DNA from 3 places in the Rhodococcus sp. G6(2025) genome. Region 2 is predicted to be linked to each of the others. Evidence: riboswitches for the same ligand, from Rfam matches in the RefSeq annotation. Region 2 holds a riboswitch; each other region holds the start of a gene.
What was found. Region 2 has a riboswitch for cobalamin ahead of ACLIVD_RS13105 (ABC transporter substrate-binding protein). Riboswitches for the same ligand answer to the same signal wherever they lie in the genome.
Positions count from the first base shown of each region.

Region 1: it holds a riboswitch for cobalamin, as region 2 does, so the genes downstream of both, ACLIVD_RS03925 (CbtB domain-containing protein) here and ACLIVD_RS13105 (ABC transporter substrate-binding protein) in region 2, are expected to answer to the same signal.
Region 3: it holds a riboswitch for cobalamin, as region 2 does, so the genes downstream of both, metE (5-methyltetrahydropteroyltriglutamate--homocysteine S-methyltransferase) here and ACLIVD_RS13105 (ABC transporter substrate-binding protein) in region 2, are expected to answer to the same signal.

Region 1 is NZ_CP179750.1:805,341-809,996, reverse strand. It holds gene ACLIVD_RS03945 (hypothetical protein) at 1-253, opposite strand, end outside; gene ACLIVD_RS03940 (hypothetical protein) at 278-535, opposite strand; gene ACLIVD_RS03935 (alpha/beta fold hydrolase) at 869-1,624, opposite strand; gene ACLIVD_RS03930 (antibiotic biosynthesis monooxygenase family protein) at 1,657-1,971, shown strand; cobalamin riboswitch at 2,023-2,155, shown strand; gene ACLIVD_RS03925 (CbtB domain-containing protein) at 2,179-2,373, shown strand; gene ACLIVD_RS03920 (CbtA family protein) at 2,364-3,158, shown strand; gene ACLIVD_RS03915 (DUF5996 family protein) at 3,170-4,111, opposite strand; gene ACLIVD_RS03910 (hypothetical protein) at 4,254-4,656, shown strand, end outside.
Region 2 is NZ_CP179750.1:2,892,344-2,896,999, forward strand. It holds gene ACLIVD_RS13095 (SDR family oxidoreductase) at 1-191, opposite strand, end outside; gene ACLIVD_RS13100 (MMPL family transporter) at 224-2,344, opposite strand; cobalamin riboswitch at 2,447-2,578, shown strand; gene ACLIVD_RS13105 (ABC transporter substrate-binding protein) at 2,674-3,669, shown strand; gene ACLIVD_RS13110 (FecCD family ABC transporter permease) at 3,666-4,656, shown strand, end outside.
Region 3 is NZ_CP179750.1:1,352,268-1,356,923, reverse strand. It holds gene ACLIVD_RS06485 (ABC transporter permease) at 1-416, shown strand, start outside; gene ACLIVD_RS06480 (sensor histidine kinase) at 427-1,551, shown strand; gene ACLIVD_RS06475 (response regulator transcription factor) at 1,548-2,156, shown strand; cobalamin riboswitch at 2,278-2,488, shown strand; gene metE (5-methyltetrahydropteroyltriglutamate--homocysteine S-methyltransferase) at 2,616-4,656, shown strand, end outside.

The sequences.
Region 1 (4,656 bases), 2.1 Mb from region 2:
CACGCACCCACTTCTGCGCGAGTACCGCCTGGAAGTCGGGATCCACGTTCGGCCATACCGACAGCAGATCCCGGTCCACATACACCGGCATCAGGAATGCCCACGCCGCATTCACCAGATCTGTATGCCCGAGGAACCGCACCAGTTCGGCCGGATCCACCGCACGAGGCTGCCGGTACGTCTGCCGCACCTCGGGCGGCAACGAGTCGATCTGCTCGTCGGTCAGCTCCGGAAGGGCGGAACAACTCGGCATCGGCCAGCGTCAGCAGCAGGTTGTTCAGGGTCTGGGGAAGCCAGACGCACGCGTCGAGAACCACCCGACAGGCAGCCACCGGTTGCCCTGCCCCTCGATCCGCGGGTCGAGGGGCAGGGTGTCAGACGCGTCGCCGGGGTCTGGGGTTTCCTCGTGCGCCATCTCCTCGAACACCTGACCGCGTCGCGCGCGCTCGTGTTGTCGAAAGGCCAGCACGTCCGCCAACTCCACCCGCTGGTGCCTGCTCGGCGACGAGTAGGAAATCTTCCCGGCCTCCAGCAACCGCACCAACGTCGGGGGGTAATGCCCAGCAGTTCCGCGGCCTCCTGCGTCGTCAACACCGTCCGATGCGGCTCCACCGTCACCACCTGCCCCCGATCCAGAGCCGTGACCGCGTCGACGAGCAGCCTCCGGACACTGTCCGGCAACGGCGCCGAACCCTCCGGAGTCGAGATCGTCACATCATCCTGACCAGCGATAACATACTTTAACGCGGTGAGTAGGTCCCATCGTCGGCGCCCGGCGGCAACACCGTGTGGTTCATCAGAGCGGCCATACCCCAACCATAAAGCGAAAAAACGAACACACTCTCCTGCGCAGCGGACGAGGTGTCTCTCAGCCCAGCCCGTCGAGGAACTCCTCGACCACTTTCCGGTACTGCTCCGGCTGGTCGTCGTGGACGAGGTGCCCGGCCTGCTCGATGCGGACGTACTCGGCGCCGGGATGCCGCTCCGCCATGGTCCGCATCTGACCGTCGGGGGTGATCGTGAACTCCCCTTCGATCAGCAGGGCCGGAACGGTGATCGACGCCCACTGGTCCCAGAAGTGCCTGCCACCCCACTCCTCGGAGATGTCACGGAACGTGTCGACGTCCCCGTGCAGATACCAGCCATCGGCGCGTTTCTCGAACGAGTCCAGGAAGTACTGTCCGGCAACCGGACCGAAGAACTCGAACAGGTCCTCCCGGGTCGCGAACGGCTGCGGCCAGTTCGAGATCATCGCCGCCCAGTCCGCGGCGGTCCGGCCCCGGAAGTCGGGGGCCATGTCTTCGAGCACGAGCGCCGATACCTTCTCGGGGTGTTCGGCCGCAAGGCACCACGCGTGCAGGGCGCCCATCGAATGGCCGATCACCACCCACGGCTCGGCGAAGGGCGCGAGTGCGGCGGCCAGGTCTTCCACGAACGCTTCCGTCGTCAACCGCGACGGTGCGGGCCTGCCGTGACCTGCGGCGTCGAACGTGAAGACGTGGCCGTGCTCACGCAACCACGGCACGTGCCGCCCCCAGGTCCGCGCGCTGCCCATCAGCCCGTGCAGTAGCAGAATCGGCTGTCCCGTTCCACCCTCGTCGTGCAACGCACTCTCACCTGCCACCCCTCCGACGCTAGCGGAGTAATCTCGCCCGCATGGCAGTGGTGAAGATCAACGCAATCGAAATCCCCGAGGGTGCAGGCCCCGAACTCGAGAAGCGCTTCGCAGCGCGCGCGCACGCCGTGGAGAACTCCCCCGGCTTCCTCGGATTCCAGCTTCTGCGCCCCGTCAAGGGCGAGAACCGCTACTTCGTCGTCACCCAGTGGGAGAGCGAAGAGGCATTCGCGGCGTGGCGCGACGGTCCGGCCAGAGAAGCGCACGCGGGTGAGCAGAAGAAGCCGGTGGCGTCCGGAGCTTCGCTGCTCGAGTTCGAGGTCGTTCTCGACGTCGCGGCAGCGAACAAGGGCTGAGAGACGGGGCCGAGCGGGAGGATTGACACGACGGCCCGCCGGGTGCAAAAGTTCGCAGGACAAAGCGATGGTTCGGCAGGAATCCGGTGCAATCCCGGAGCGGTCGCGCCACTGTAAATCGGAGTAGTCCTTCACGGGAGCCACCTCGACAGCCAGATACTGCGGCCATCGCCTGGACCTAGGGGACGCGAAATCCCAGGAGGAACTATGGCACTCGCCTACGCACCCGGCTCGTCGGTCGACACGACCCGTCTCGCCGTCATCTCTTTCGCGATCGTTCTGTTCGCGATGCTCGCTCTTTACCTCGTTGGTTTCGACCAGGGCGCGATTTCGCGCAGTGGCATGTACATGCATGAACTGATGCACGACGGCCGCCACCTCCTGGGTCTGCCATGCCACTGACCGATTCCTTCGCGAAACTCCTCATCCGCGGTCTGCTGGCCGGCCTGATCGCAGGCATCCTGGCCGGTGGCGTCGCGTTCGTCCTCGGTGAGTCGCACATCGATGCGGCCATCGCGATCGAAGAGTCGAACAGCGCTGCCGAAGCCGAAGTCCACTCGCACGACGCCACTCAGGCAGCCGAGCCGGCCGGGCACTCGCACGACGAGGAAGACGCACTGGTCAGCCGTGACGGACAGCGCTTCGGGCTGTTCCTCGCCACGTCCCTCGCGGGCCTGGCTCTGGGAGCGATCTTCGCCGTCGTCGCGAATTACGCACGTCGAGTGACGACGCTGTCCGGACCGCTGCTCGGTCTGACATTGGCCACATTGGGCTGGTTGGCAATCGAGGCGGTGCCGTTCTTCAAGTACCCCGCCAACCCGCCGGCTGTCGGAGACCCCGAAACGATCACTCAGCGCACCTGGCTGTGGCTCGCCGCCGTCGTCCTGGGTCTGCTCGCGGTGGTGGCCTCCGTCTTCGCGGCGAAGGCCGTCGCAGCGCAGGAATTCCTGTCGGTGCGAATCGCGGCGCCGGTTCTCGCCTTCCTCGTGGTGGTGACCATCGGCTACCTCGTGCTGCCCACCGTCAACGAAGTGGGCGACGACTTCCCCGCAGTGCTGCTGTGGCAGTTCCGGCTGTCGTCCCTCGCGACGCAGGCCACGTTGTGGCTGGTTCTCGGACTGGCATTCGCGTTCCTCACGGAGCGCGCCACCCGGGCCACGGCGCCCGCGCCGGCGAACGCCGCCTGACCCACAGGGCGTCAGCGGGATTTGTCCCATCGGGCCGGGTCCGCCTCCAGGGCGGCCCGGTCCCAGGCACCCCGCTCGGCGGCCGCGTCGTACGTGCTGTGCAGGAACTTCAGCAGTGCGGCATCGGGATCGTCTGCGGTGCGGACAGTCTCGTACGGCAGCAGGAACTGCCCGTTCTCCTTGCTGTAGAAGGCTCCGTCGGGCCCGACCGGGTAGTCGGCGAACCCGTCCGGCTCCGGGTAGGCGTACGCGTAGAACGCACCTTCGACCCCACCGCCGGGCCAGAAACCGCAACTGCTCAGCTCGTGCGAGTACCCCTCGACCATCACCCAGTCTCCGCAGTTCGGCGCTCCCCCAGGGTGAGTCGGTGCTGTTCGTCCGGAGAACCGCGTACAGGCCAGGTCGAGCGCACCCCAGAAGAAGTGCACGGGACTGACCTTCCCGATGAAATGGGAACGGAACTCGTGCAGGACGCGGTCGGCCTGCACAAGCTGCCGCCAGAACTGGTGCACCGACTCACCGTCGTACGAACAGTGCTGCGTGTCCTCCGCGAACGGGACGGCGGGGTCCACCTCGTTGGGCCGGGCCAGAATGGTCGTCGCCACACCCAGCTCGGCCAGCGTGTCCATCGTCTCCGCATAGAATTCGGCCACCGACTTCGGTTCGAGGGCAACCGTCCCGGTACCGCCCGTGCTGGTGCGGATCACCAGTCGATGATCGGCGAAGTCGAATTCGATGTCGAAACAGTCGGTGCCGTACGGAATCGTCGACGTCGTGAGACCGCGGGGGCTCACGTACAGCGGGACCTGCCACCAGTGGTTGATCAGCGGTGCGTGGGCCAAGCGGATCTTCCCGACGATCTGCGTCCACATGTGCAGGGTGTTCCGCGTCGACGTCCAGTCGTCCACCTTCAACGCCGGCCACGCATCTCCTGATCGTGTCTGCTCACGCACAGTGCCTCCCTGCCGACGACGTGCATTTCAATGTGCCCCTGGTGCGGGGTGATGGCAAGCGTGTCGCACCGATACCCGGGTAGGGGTGGACTCCACTCTCCGGGGTGATGTGCCGCGACGTCGCCGATACCAGCATGGGGACATGACCACTCGTACTGCACCCTCGGTCCCGCAGCCGGTCGAGCACGCGTACTGGCTGCTCGGCCTCGCCCTGTCCGCCGGCGTGGTCGAGGCCATCGCACACACGTCGACGGCATTGGAGGGCCCCGACGCCGACGTCGGCAGCCTCGCCCGACAACTCGTGGTCCGCGTCGTCGTCTACGGCGCGGTGCTGTTCGTCATGACCCGATTCCGCAGTGGCCGGGCGTGGGCGCGGAACACCCTCGCGATCGGTCTCGGCGTGTTCGGTGTCGCTTCGCTCGTGATGGAACCGATCGCCTGGATGTGGGCCGGCAACGACTCGATGTCCGCCGTCTCCGGCCTGACCCTCGACGTCGCGGTGATCGCGACCGCCCGGCTCACCCATCTCGTGGCGGTGATCGCGG
Region 2 (4,656 bases):
TCCGTCAGGTCGCCGATCAGCGGATGCACGCGTTCGCCGCCCGGCATGCCGTCGACGAGCGCCTCCCAGCGCGCGACGGACGCGCGCCGGACGAGGACGTGGATCTCGGCTGATGCATCGCGGTCGAGGATCAGGGGCAGCACGTGCCGACCCAGGAAGCCGGTTCCGCCGGTGACGAGGTAGGTGGACATGACCCGAACTTACTCCAAAGTAAGATAATGCACTAGTGGCCCAGACCCACCTTGGCGTGCACCTTCTTCATCCAGGCCGGAGCCCACCAGTTGGCCTCGCCCATCAGCTTCACGAGGGACGGAACGAGGAGCATGCGGACCACCGTCGCGTCGACGATGAGTGCGACGATCATCCCCACACCGAGGAACCGCATGATCGACAGACCGGAGATGGTGAACGCTCCGGTCACCACCACGAGCAGCAGCGCCGCGGCCGTCACGATGCGGCCCGTGCGCTCGGTGCCGAAGCGCACCGCCTCCTCCGTGGTCGCGCCTGCCTCGTGCGCCTCGACCATGCGTGACATCAGGAACACCTCGTAGTCGGTCGACAGGCCGAAGACCACGGCGAGGATGAGGACCACGAACGTCGCCTCGAGCGGTGCCGGACTGACCCCGAGCAGACTCGCGCCGTGGCCCAGCTCGAAGATCCACGTGAGCACACCGAACGTGGCGGCGAGGCTCAGCCCCGCCATCGCGACCGCCTTGATCGGCAGCACCACCGAGCCGAACGCCAGGAACAGCAGCACGAGCGTCGAACCCACCATGATCGCGATCATCACCGGCATCCAGTGCACGATCGCCGCGTTCCCGTCGTCGACGGTCGCCTGACCGCCGCCGACGAGGAGTTCGGTTCCCTCGGGTGGCGTGATGGCACGGAGTCCGTCCACTGAGGCGCTCTGGTCGTCGGTGGTGACGCCCTCGGAGTAGACGGCCTGGACCGCGACCAGCTCGTTGCCGGACGCGACGACGGTGGCCGCCCCGATGCCCTCCACCCGGCCGGCGGCCTGGGCGACCGCGGCGCCGTCGGCGGCGGTCGGGGCCGTGCCGTCGGTGCCCCGGAGAATGAGGGTGGCGCCGTTTCCGGTGGTGGGAAATTCGGTGGTGAGAGTGTCGGTGGCGATCCGGGCGGAGTCGTTCTCCGGGAGCGCCGTGTACGTGACCTCGCCGAGTGATGCGCTGAGCAGGGGCGAGGCGAGGACCATCAACCCCGCGACGATGCCGACCGCGATGGCGACCGGCCGCCGCATCACCCAGGTGACGACGGAGCCCCAGAACTTGCGGGCGCGAACCTCCCCGCGCTGCGCCGCATCCTTGCGCCAGGTCAGTGCGTTGATGCGATGACCCAGGATCGCGAGCAGCGCCGGGACCGCGGTGAGCGACAGCAGCGCCGCGCTCGCGACCGCGGCCATCGCACCGAACCCGAGCGACTTGATCACGTCCTGCGGAAACACGAGCATGCCCGAGAACGCGCACACGAGAAGCAGACCGGAGAACAGCACGGTGCGGCCCGCGGTCAGGACGGTGCGCCGGGTCGCCTCCGCGACGTCGGCGCCGGACTCCAGTTCCTCGCGGAAACGTCCGACGATGAACAGGCCGTAGTCGATCGCGAGCCCCAGGCCGAGCAGGGACGCCACGTTGATCGCGAACGAACTGACGTCGGTGAACAGGGTCAGCAGGCGCAGGGTGGCCAGGGCGCTGAAGATCGAGAGCAGCCCGACGAACACCGGAACGGCCGCGGCCACCAGACCGCCGAAGATGAAGACCAGCAACACGAGAGTGATCGGGAGCGCGATCGCCTCGGCCAGCACCAGGTCCTGTTGCAGCCGGTTGTTGAACGCCACACCCACCACCGAATTGCCCGCGAACTCGGTGTCGATGCCCTCCACCTCGAGCTTCGGCAACAGGTCGTCGAACGTGGCGGCGGTGATCCCGGCGTCGGGGTCGACGGTGATCGCGGCCGACGCCTTGGTGCCGTCCTCCGACACCATCAGCTGCTTTCTCGCCGCGTCCGCGGTCCAGTACGACGTCACCGAGTACGTCGGCACCTCGGCGGCGAACCGGTCGAGACTCGCGGTGACCTCGGGGCCGATGTCGTCCAAGGTCTTCCCCTCGGGTGCCGTGTAGATGGCGATGATGTCCGGCGTCTGCGGACCCAGGTTGTCCTGGACGATCCGGGCCACTTCGGCGGATTCGCTACCGGGATCGGTGAACCCGCCCGAGCTGAGTTTCGCGAAGACACCGGTGCCCCACGCGCCGCTCACCAGAACGGCGACGACGGCGAGGCTCAGGACCCACCATTTGCGTGAAACAACGGTCGAGGCCCAACGTGTCATGCGTCATCTCCGGCGTGTCTGGGGCGGGCAGCTGCGACTGCCGACTGTAGTGCGGATCGGGGTGTCACCGGCGGGGGTGTGACGCGGCTCCCGGCAAATCGTGCATACTCGGCATCGCACTTGCAGCCACACGCACGGGGGAAGCCGGTCCGAATCCGGCGCTGACCCGCAACGGTAGGCCACCAGATCATTTCGGTGGCGAGCCCGATTACCCGGCGTGGGGTGTGCGACATCCTTTTCGTCGTGGTCTACGAAGCGGAGTCCTGCAGGCGCCGCACCGGGCGTCTGCTGACTTCTCATTCGTGGCTCTGAGCCGCAATGAGGTTTACATGCACGGTCAGTTGTTCAGAAGTGCCGGTCTGGTCACGCTCGCTGTGGCCGCGCTGGTGGTCGCCGGGTGTTCGCGCGGGGAGTCCGTGGGGCAGACCGCTTCCGCAGAATCCTTCGCCGAGCCGGTGTCCGTCACCAACTGCGATCGAACGGAGACGTTCGACGCCCCGCCCCAGCGCATCATCAGCATGAACGATCACGTCACCGAGGTGCTGATCGAGATGGGGGCCGGCGACCGCATCGTCGGCACAGGGTACGGCGACGCGACCCCGCTGCCCGAGTTCGCGGACGCCTTCGCGAAGATCCCGAAACTCGCGAAGGAATACCCGACCCGGGAGCAGATCCTCGACCTCGACCCAGACCTGGTGGTCGGCGGAATGCGGAGCGCGTTCGACGAGAAGGAGGGGCGGTCGCGCGAATCCCTCGGCGACCAGGGCATTCCCACCTTCCTGTTCTCCGAGTACTGCGGGCAGGGCTTCCCGGACATCGGTCTGCTGCGCAGCGACTACCAGCAGCTCGGCGAGATCCTCGGAGACCCCGACCGGGCGCGGGCGATCACCGACCGGGTGACGTCCGGGTTGCAGGCCGTGCGCGACGAAATCGCGGGCGCCGCCCCGGTTCCGACGTTCTTCTACGATTCCGGCGAGGACGTCCCGCTGACGATCGGCGGTGTGGGAGTCGGCCAGCTCATCGCAGACCACGCGGGTGCGGCCAACCTCTTCGCCGAAGGGGAGAAGCCGTATTCGAAGTCCACCTGGGAGATCATCGGTGAACGCGCCCCGGAGGCGATCGTCGTCCTCGACTACGGCACGACGAGTGCGCAGGCGAAGATCGACTTCCTGAAGTCGCACCCGATCATGTCGACGACACCCGCCGTGAAGGCCGGCCGCTTCGTGGTGGTGCCGCTCGACGACTTCTTCGAGAGCCCGCGCCTGGTGCGGTCGGTGGAGACGATCGCGCGGGCACTTCATCCGGACGACGTCGGCGCGCGATGACCGTCACCGCAGAACGTGCGGCACCACCGGCGCAGGCACCACACCCGGCCCGCGCACGCCTCGGTTTCGCGGGCCTGACGGTGCTGCTCGCGCTGACAACCCTGTTCGTCGTCGGCCTCGCGGTGTCGTTCGGTTCCGTGCGCATCCCGGTCGGCGACGTGTGGGCGATCGTCGCGCACCGCGTGGCCCCCGGCGCATTCGAGTCCTGGTGGTCACAGGCGCGGGAGTCGATCGTCCTCGACTCCCGGCTGCCGCGGGCGCTGACCGCGGCGACCGTCGGTGCGGCGCTGGCCCTCGCAGGCGCCGTGGCGCAGGCGGTGACCCGCAATCCGCTGGCCGATCCCTATCTGCTCGGCGTGTCCTCGGGTGCCGGTTTCGGCGTGGTGGTGGTGACGGTGCTCGGGCTCGGGGTGGGAGCGCTCGGCGCGTTCACCGTTCCCGTCGCGGCATTCCTGGGCGCGATGGTGCCGCTGTTCCTGTCGCTGGCGATCGGCGGACGGTATCCGCAGCCGACGGCCGTCATCCTCGTGGGCGTCGCGTCGGCGCAGGTGTTCTCGGCTCTCATCACGTTCTCGATCCTGGTCGTCGCGGACGAGCATCAACTGAGTTCGGTGATGCACTGGCTGGCAGGCGGGTTCGGCGACTCGCGCTGGTCGACGGCGATCTTCCCGGCCGTGGCACTCGCGACGGTCGGGGCCGCGATGATGCTGAGCGCGAGCCGCATCGACCTGCTGCAGGCGGGAGACGACGGCGCCGCCGCCCTCGGCATGAACGTGCGACGCTTCCGCGTCGTGCAGTTGCTCGGTGTGTCGATGCTGGCCGGGGCCGCCGTGTCCGTCGCAGGTGGCATCGGCTTCATCGGTCTGCTGGTGCCGCACCTGGCCGGGTACGTCGTGGGCGCCCGGGCGGTCAGGCTGCTGCCCGTCGCCGCATTCCTCGGCGCGATCGCGATGGTCGCGGCGGACACGGCCGCGCGGTCGGTCGCGC
Region 3 (4,656 bases), 1.5 Mb from region 2:
TGCTCGGACTCGGGGCCGTCGGCGTCGTCTACCTCGTGGGCTCGTTCACGTCGGTCCACATGGACACGTCCCTGTGGTTCACGACGGCCCTGATCACCTGGCTCGGATCCGCAGTGTTCGCCGCGTTCGGCCTGTTCATGGGGTACTTGCTGCCGAGCGAGAACGTCATGCAGATCCTCGGCCCCGGGCTCGCCGTGCTCAGCTTCGCGGGCGGGCTGTTCATGCCGCTGCAGGACGGTTCGGTGTGGGCGTCGATCGCGCAGTTCATGCCCACGTACGGGCTGAGTCAGCTGGTGCACGCGCCGCTCACCGGTGACGCGATGCAGTGGACGTGGCTCCTCAACGTCGCGGTGTGGCTGGCGATCTTCGTCGGCGGTGCGGCGTGGCGGTTCCAGCGCGACACCGAGCGAGTGTGACGGCGGTATCGTGACTGCCGTGACCACCCCCGACGGCCCCGTCGTGACCAGACGATGGGGCCGTTTCGGATTCATTTTCGCCGCCGCCTGGACGGTCTTCCTGTTCCAGCCGTTCCTCGACGGCTGGGCCGCCCGCGATCACGTCCGCGGCTGGATCGGGTGGATCGCCACGCTCGCATTCGCGGTGACGTACCTCGCGATGTTCCGGTGGTCGCATACCCGGCGCGCGCACAACGAGTTTCGGCCACCGCTGAACCAGGCGGCGCCGCTCGTGGTGGCACTGTTCGGGCTCGCGGCCGTCATGGTGGTCGCCGTCGGGTCGTCGGGGCTGTCCGCCGCCGTCTTCCTCGCCGTCTCCGCGGTCATGCTGTTCCCCGCGTGGCTCGGCGGGATCACCGCCCTGACCGTCGCAGTTCTCGTGGAAGTGATCTCCACGGTGCTGGACTGGGGGTCGGGCACCGGGCTCTCGCTGGGCGTGTGCGCGGCAGCGTTCGCGATGTTCGGCGTGACCAAGCTGATCAACCGCAACATCGAACTGGTCCGGGAACGGGAAGCGAGCGAACGGCTCGCAGTGCAGGAGGAACGCACCCGGATGGCCCGCGACCTCCACGACATCCTGGGGCACTCCCTCACCGTCATCACCGTCAAGGCCGAACTCGTCGGCCGGCTCCTCGACATCGACATCGACCGGGCCCGCACCGAAGTGGCGGACCTGGAACGTCTTTCCCGCGACGCGCTCGCGGACGTCCGGCAGGCCGTGCAGGGAATCCGGGGGCTGTCGCTTCCGGTGGAGATCGCCCGGGCCGGGGAAGCGTTGCGGTCGGCCGGAATCGAGGCGGAGCTGCCGAACAGCACAGAGTCGGTACCCACCGGACTGCGCGAGTTGTTCGCGTGGACCGTCCGGGAGGGTGTCACGAACGTGGTCCGGCACAGCGGCGCAACGTACTGCTCGGTCACGGTGGGCGAACGCGAGGTCACCGTCGTCGACGACGGCGCCGGGTGTAGTGAATCCGTGCACGGGAACGGGCTGGTGGGCCTTCGGGAGCGCGCCGCCGCCGCCGGAGCCCGGGTCGTCATCACTCATCCGCAACCCGGCGGGTTCTCGTTGCACGTGCTGAAGGAAGAGGCCTCGTGACGATCCGGCTGCTGCTCGCCGACGATCAGGCACTCGTCCGCGGTGCCCTCGCCGCCCTGCTCGACCTGGAGGCGGACCTCACGGTCGTCGCGGAGGTCGGGCGCGGCGACGAGGTCGTCGCGGCGGCGCGCGAGCACTCCCCCGACGTCGCGCTCCTCGACGTCGAAATGCCCGGTCTGGACGGAATCGCCGCGGCCGCGGCACTGCGGGCCGAGATGCCGCAGACCCGCGTCCTGATCGTGACGACGTTCGGTCGTCCCGGGTACCTGCGCAAGGCACTGCAGGCCGGTGCGTCGGGGTTCGTCGTGAAGGACACCCCGGCCCGGCAGCTCGCCGACGCCGTCCGGCGCGTCCATGCCGGACTGCGTGTCGTCGACCCCGCGCTCGCCGCCGACAGTCTCGTCAGCGGGGAATCGCCGCTCACCGACCGGGAGACGGACGTGCTGCGGGCGGCGCGGGACGGTGCGCCGGTCGCCTCCATCGCGGCCGCACTGTTCCTGTCCGCAGGTACCGTGCGCAATCACCTCTCCTCGGCGATCGGCAAGACCGGCGCCAGCACCCGAGCCGAGGCCGTCCGCGCTGCGGAGTCGAACGGCTGGCTGTAGGCCCTCCGGGCCCGTGCGCCTTTTTGGTAGTTGGGGCTACAAAAAAGGCGCACGGGCCGAAGGCCTATGCTGGCCGGTGCAGCTGGTTCGCCCGGCGCGGTCGTGAGGAGCCCCGAAGACCGCACCTGGCGTCGAAGCACGTCGGACTCCCCGGAGTTCGCGTGTGAGAGGGAACCCGGTGAGAATCCGGGACTGTCCCGCAGCGGTGAGCAGGAACGACCGCCGTCACCATGCACTGGGCAACCGCCTGGGAAGCGACGGCCACTAGGTCCGGTGCGATGTCGCACCGGCTGCCTGTGAGTCCGAAGACCTGCCGACTGTGTCGGGCACGCCGTGCCCGACGGTTACCGCCTCGTGGATTGGGCGTGTAGACCTTCTCGCGCTGCAGCACGTCCCTGGGCTCGAGAGGTGTACCCGTGTGCCGGCGGTGGCCGTACCGCGTACGCAACTGGAGATACCGTGACATTCACTTTCACCGCGACCGTGCTGGGCTCACCTCGCATCGGTCCGAATCGCGAACTGAAGAAGGCCGTCGAGTCGTACTGGGCCGGCCGCCTCGACGCCGAAGCGCTCGACGCGCTCGCCCGGGATCTGCGCCGTCAGACCTGGACGAGCCTGCGCGACGCCGGCCTCGACTCCGTGCCCGTCAACACGTTCTCGTACTACGACCATGTGCTGGACACCGCGGCGATGCTCGGCGCACTGCCCGACCGTGTCGCCGGCATCGAGAGCGACCTCGACCGCTACTTCGCCGCCGCCCGCGGCAACGACACGGTCGCCCCGCTCGAGATGACCAAGTGGTTCGACACCAACTACCACTACCTGGTGCCGGAGATCTCCCCGACGACGACGTTCGCCCTCGACCCGTCGAAGGTGCTCCGCGAACTCGAAGAGGCACGTGCCCTGGACATTCCGGCCCGCCCGGTGGTGGTGGGTCCGGTCACGTTCCTGCTGCTGTCGAAGGCTGTCGGCTCGGATGCACCCCTCCTCGACCGCCTCGACGAACTCGTCCCGCTGTATGCGGACCTGCTCGGTCGGCTCGCCGACGCGGGCGCCGACTGGGTGCAGATCGACGAACCCGCGCTGGTCGCCGACCGCACACCGGGGGAGATCGCGGCGGCCAAGCGGGCCTACGACCGGTTGTCCGCGCTGGAGTCGCGACCGGCGATCCTCGTCGCGTCGTACTTCGGCAGCCTCGGTGACGCACTTCCCGCGATCGCGTCGACCGGTGTCGAGGGGATCGCGATCGACCTGGTTGCCGGATCCGACCCCCTCGCCACGGTTCCCGATCTGACCCGCAAGCACGTCGTCGCCGGTGTCGTCGACGGACGCAACATCTGGCGCACCGACCTGGACGCGGCCCTGGCGTCGCTCGGCACCCTGCTGGGCAGCACCGGTTCGCTCGCCGTCTCGACGTCATGCTCGCTGCTGCACGTCCCGTACACGCTCGACGCGGAGACCGGCATCGACAAGGCGCTGCGGTCGTGGCTGGCGTTCGGCACCGAGAAGGTCCGCGAGGTCGTCACACTCGGGACCGCACTGACCAGCGGTCGCGAATCCGTCGACGACGAGTTCGCGCTCGCCCGCGCGGCGGCGTCCACCCGCAGCACCGACCCACGTCTGCACGACGCCACTGTCCGTGCCCGGCTGGACGCGCTCACCGCGTCCGATCCGGGGCGCAGTCCCGCGGCGGAACGTCGGGAAGCCCAGTCGGCGCTGTCGCTTCCGGTGCTGCCGACCACGACGATCGGCTCCTACCCGCAGACGACGCAGATCCGCGTCGCGCGCGCGGCCCGGCGCAAGGGTGAGATCGACGAGGCCGAGTACCTGAACCGGATGCGCGCCGAGGTCGCGGATGTGGTTGCGCTGCAGGAGAAGCTGGACCTCGACGTGCTGGTGCACGGCGAACCGGAACGCAACGACATGGTGCAGTACTTCGCCGAACAGCTGGACGGGTTCTTCGCGACGGACAACGGCTGGGTGCAGTCGTACGGCAGCCGCTGCGTTCGACCGCCGATCCTGTACGGCGATGTGCGCCGCAGCAACCCGATGACCGTCGAATGGATCACGTACGCGCAGTCGCTGACGCAGCGTCCGGTGAAGGGCATGCTCACCGGTCCGGTGACGATCCTGGCGTGGTCGTTCGTGCGCGACGACCAGCCGCTGGCCGACTCCGCCAACCAGGTGGCGCTGGCCATCCGCGACGAAACGGTGGACCTGCAGGGCGCGGGCATCCGGATCGTCCAGGTGGACGAGCCCGCGCTGCGCGAACTGCTGCCCCTGCGGGCCGCGGCTCAGCCGGCGTACCTCGACTGGTCGGTCGGGGCGTTCCGTCTCGCGACGTCGGGCGTCTCGGACTCGACGCAGATCCACACCCACCTCTGCTACTCGGAGTTCGGTGAGGTCATCGAGGCCATCGCGAGGCTCGACGCCGACGTCACCTCCATCGAGGCCGCGCGCTCGCACATGGAGGTCCTCGACGACCTCAACGCCGTCGGCT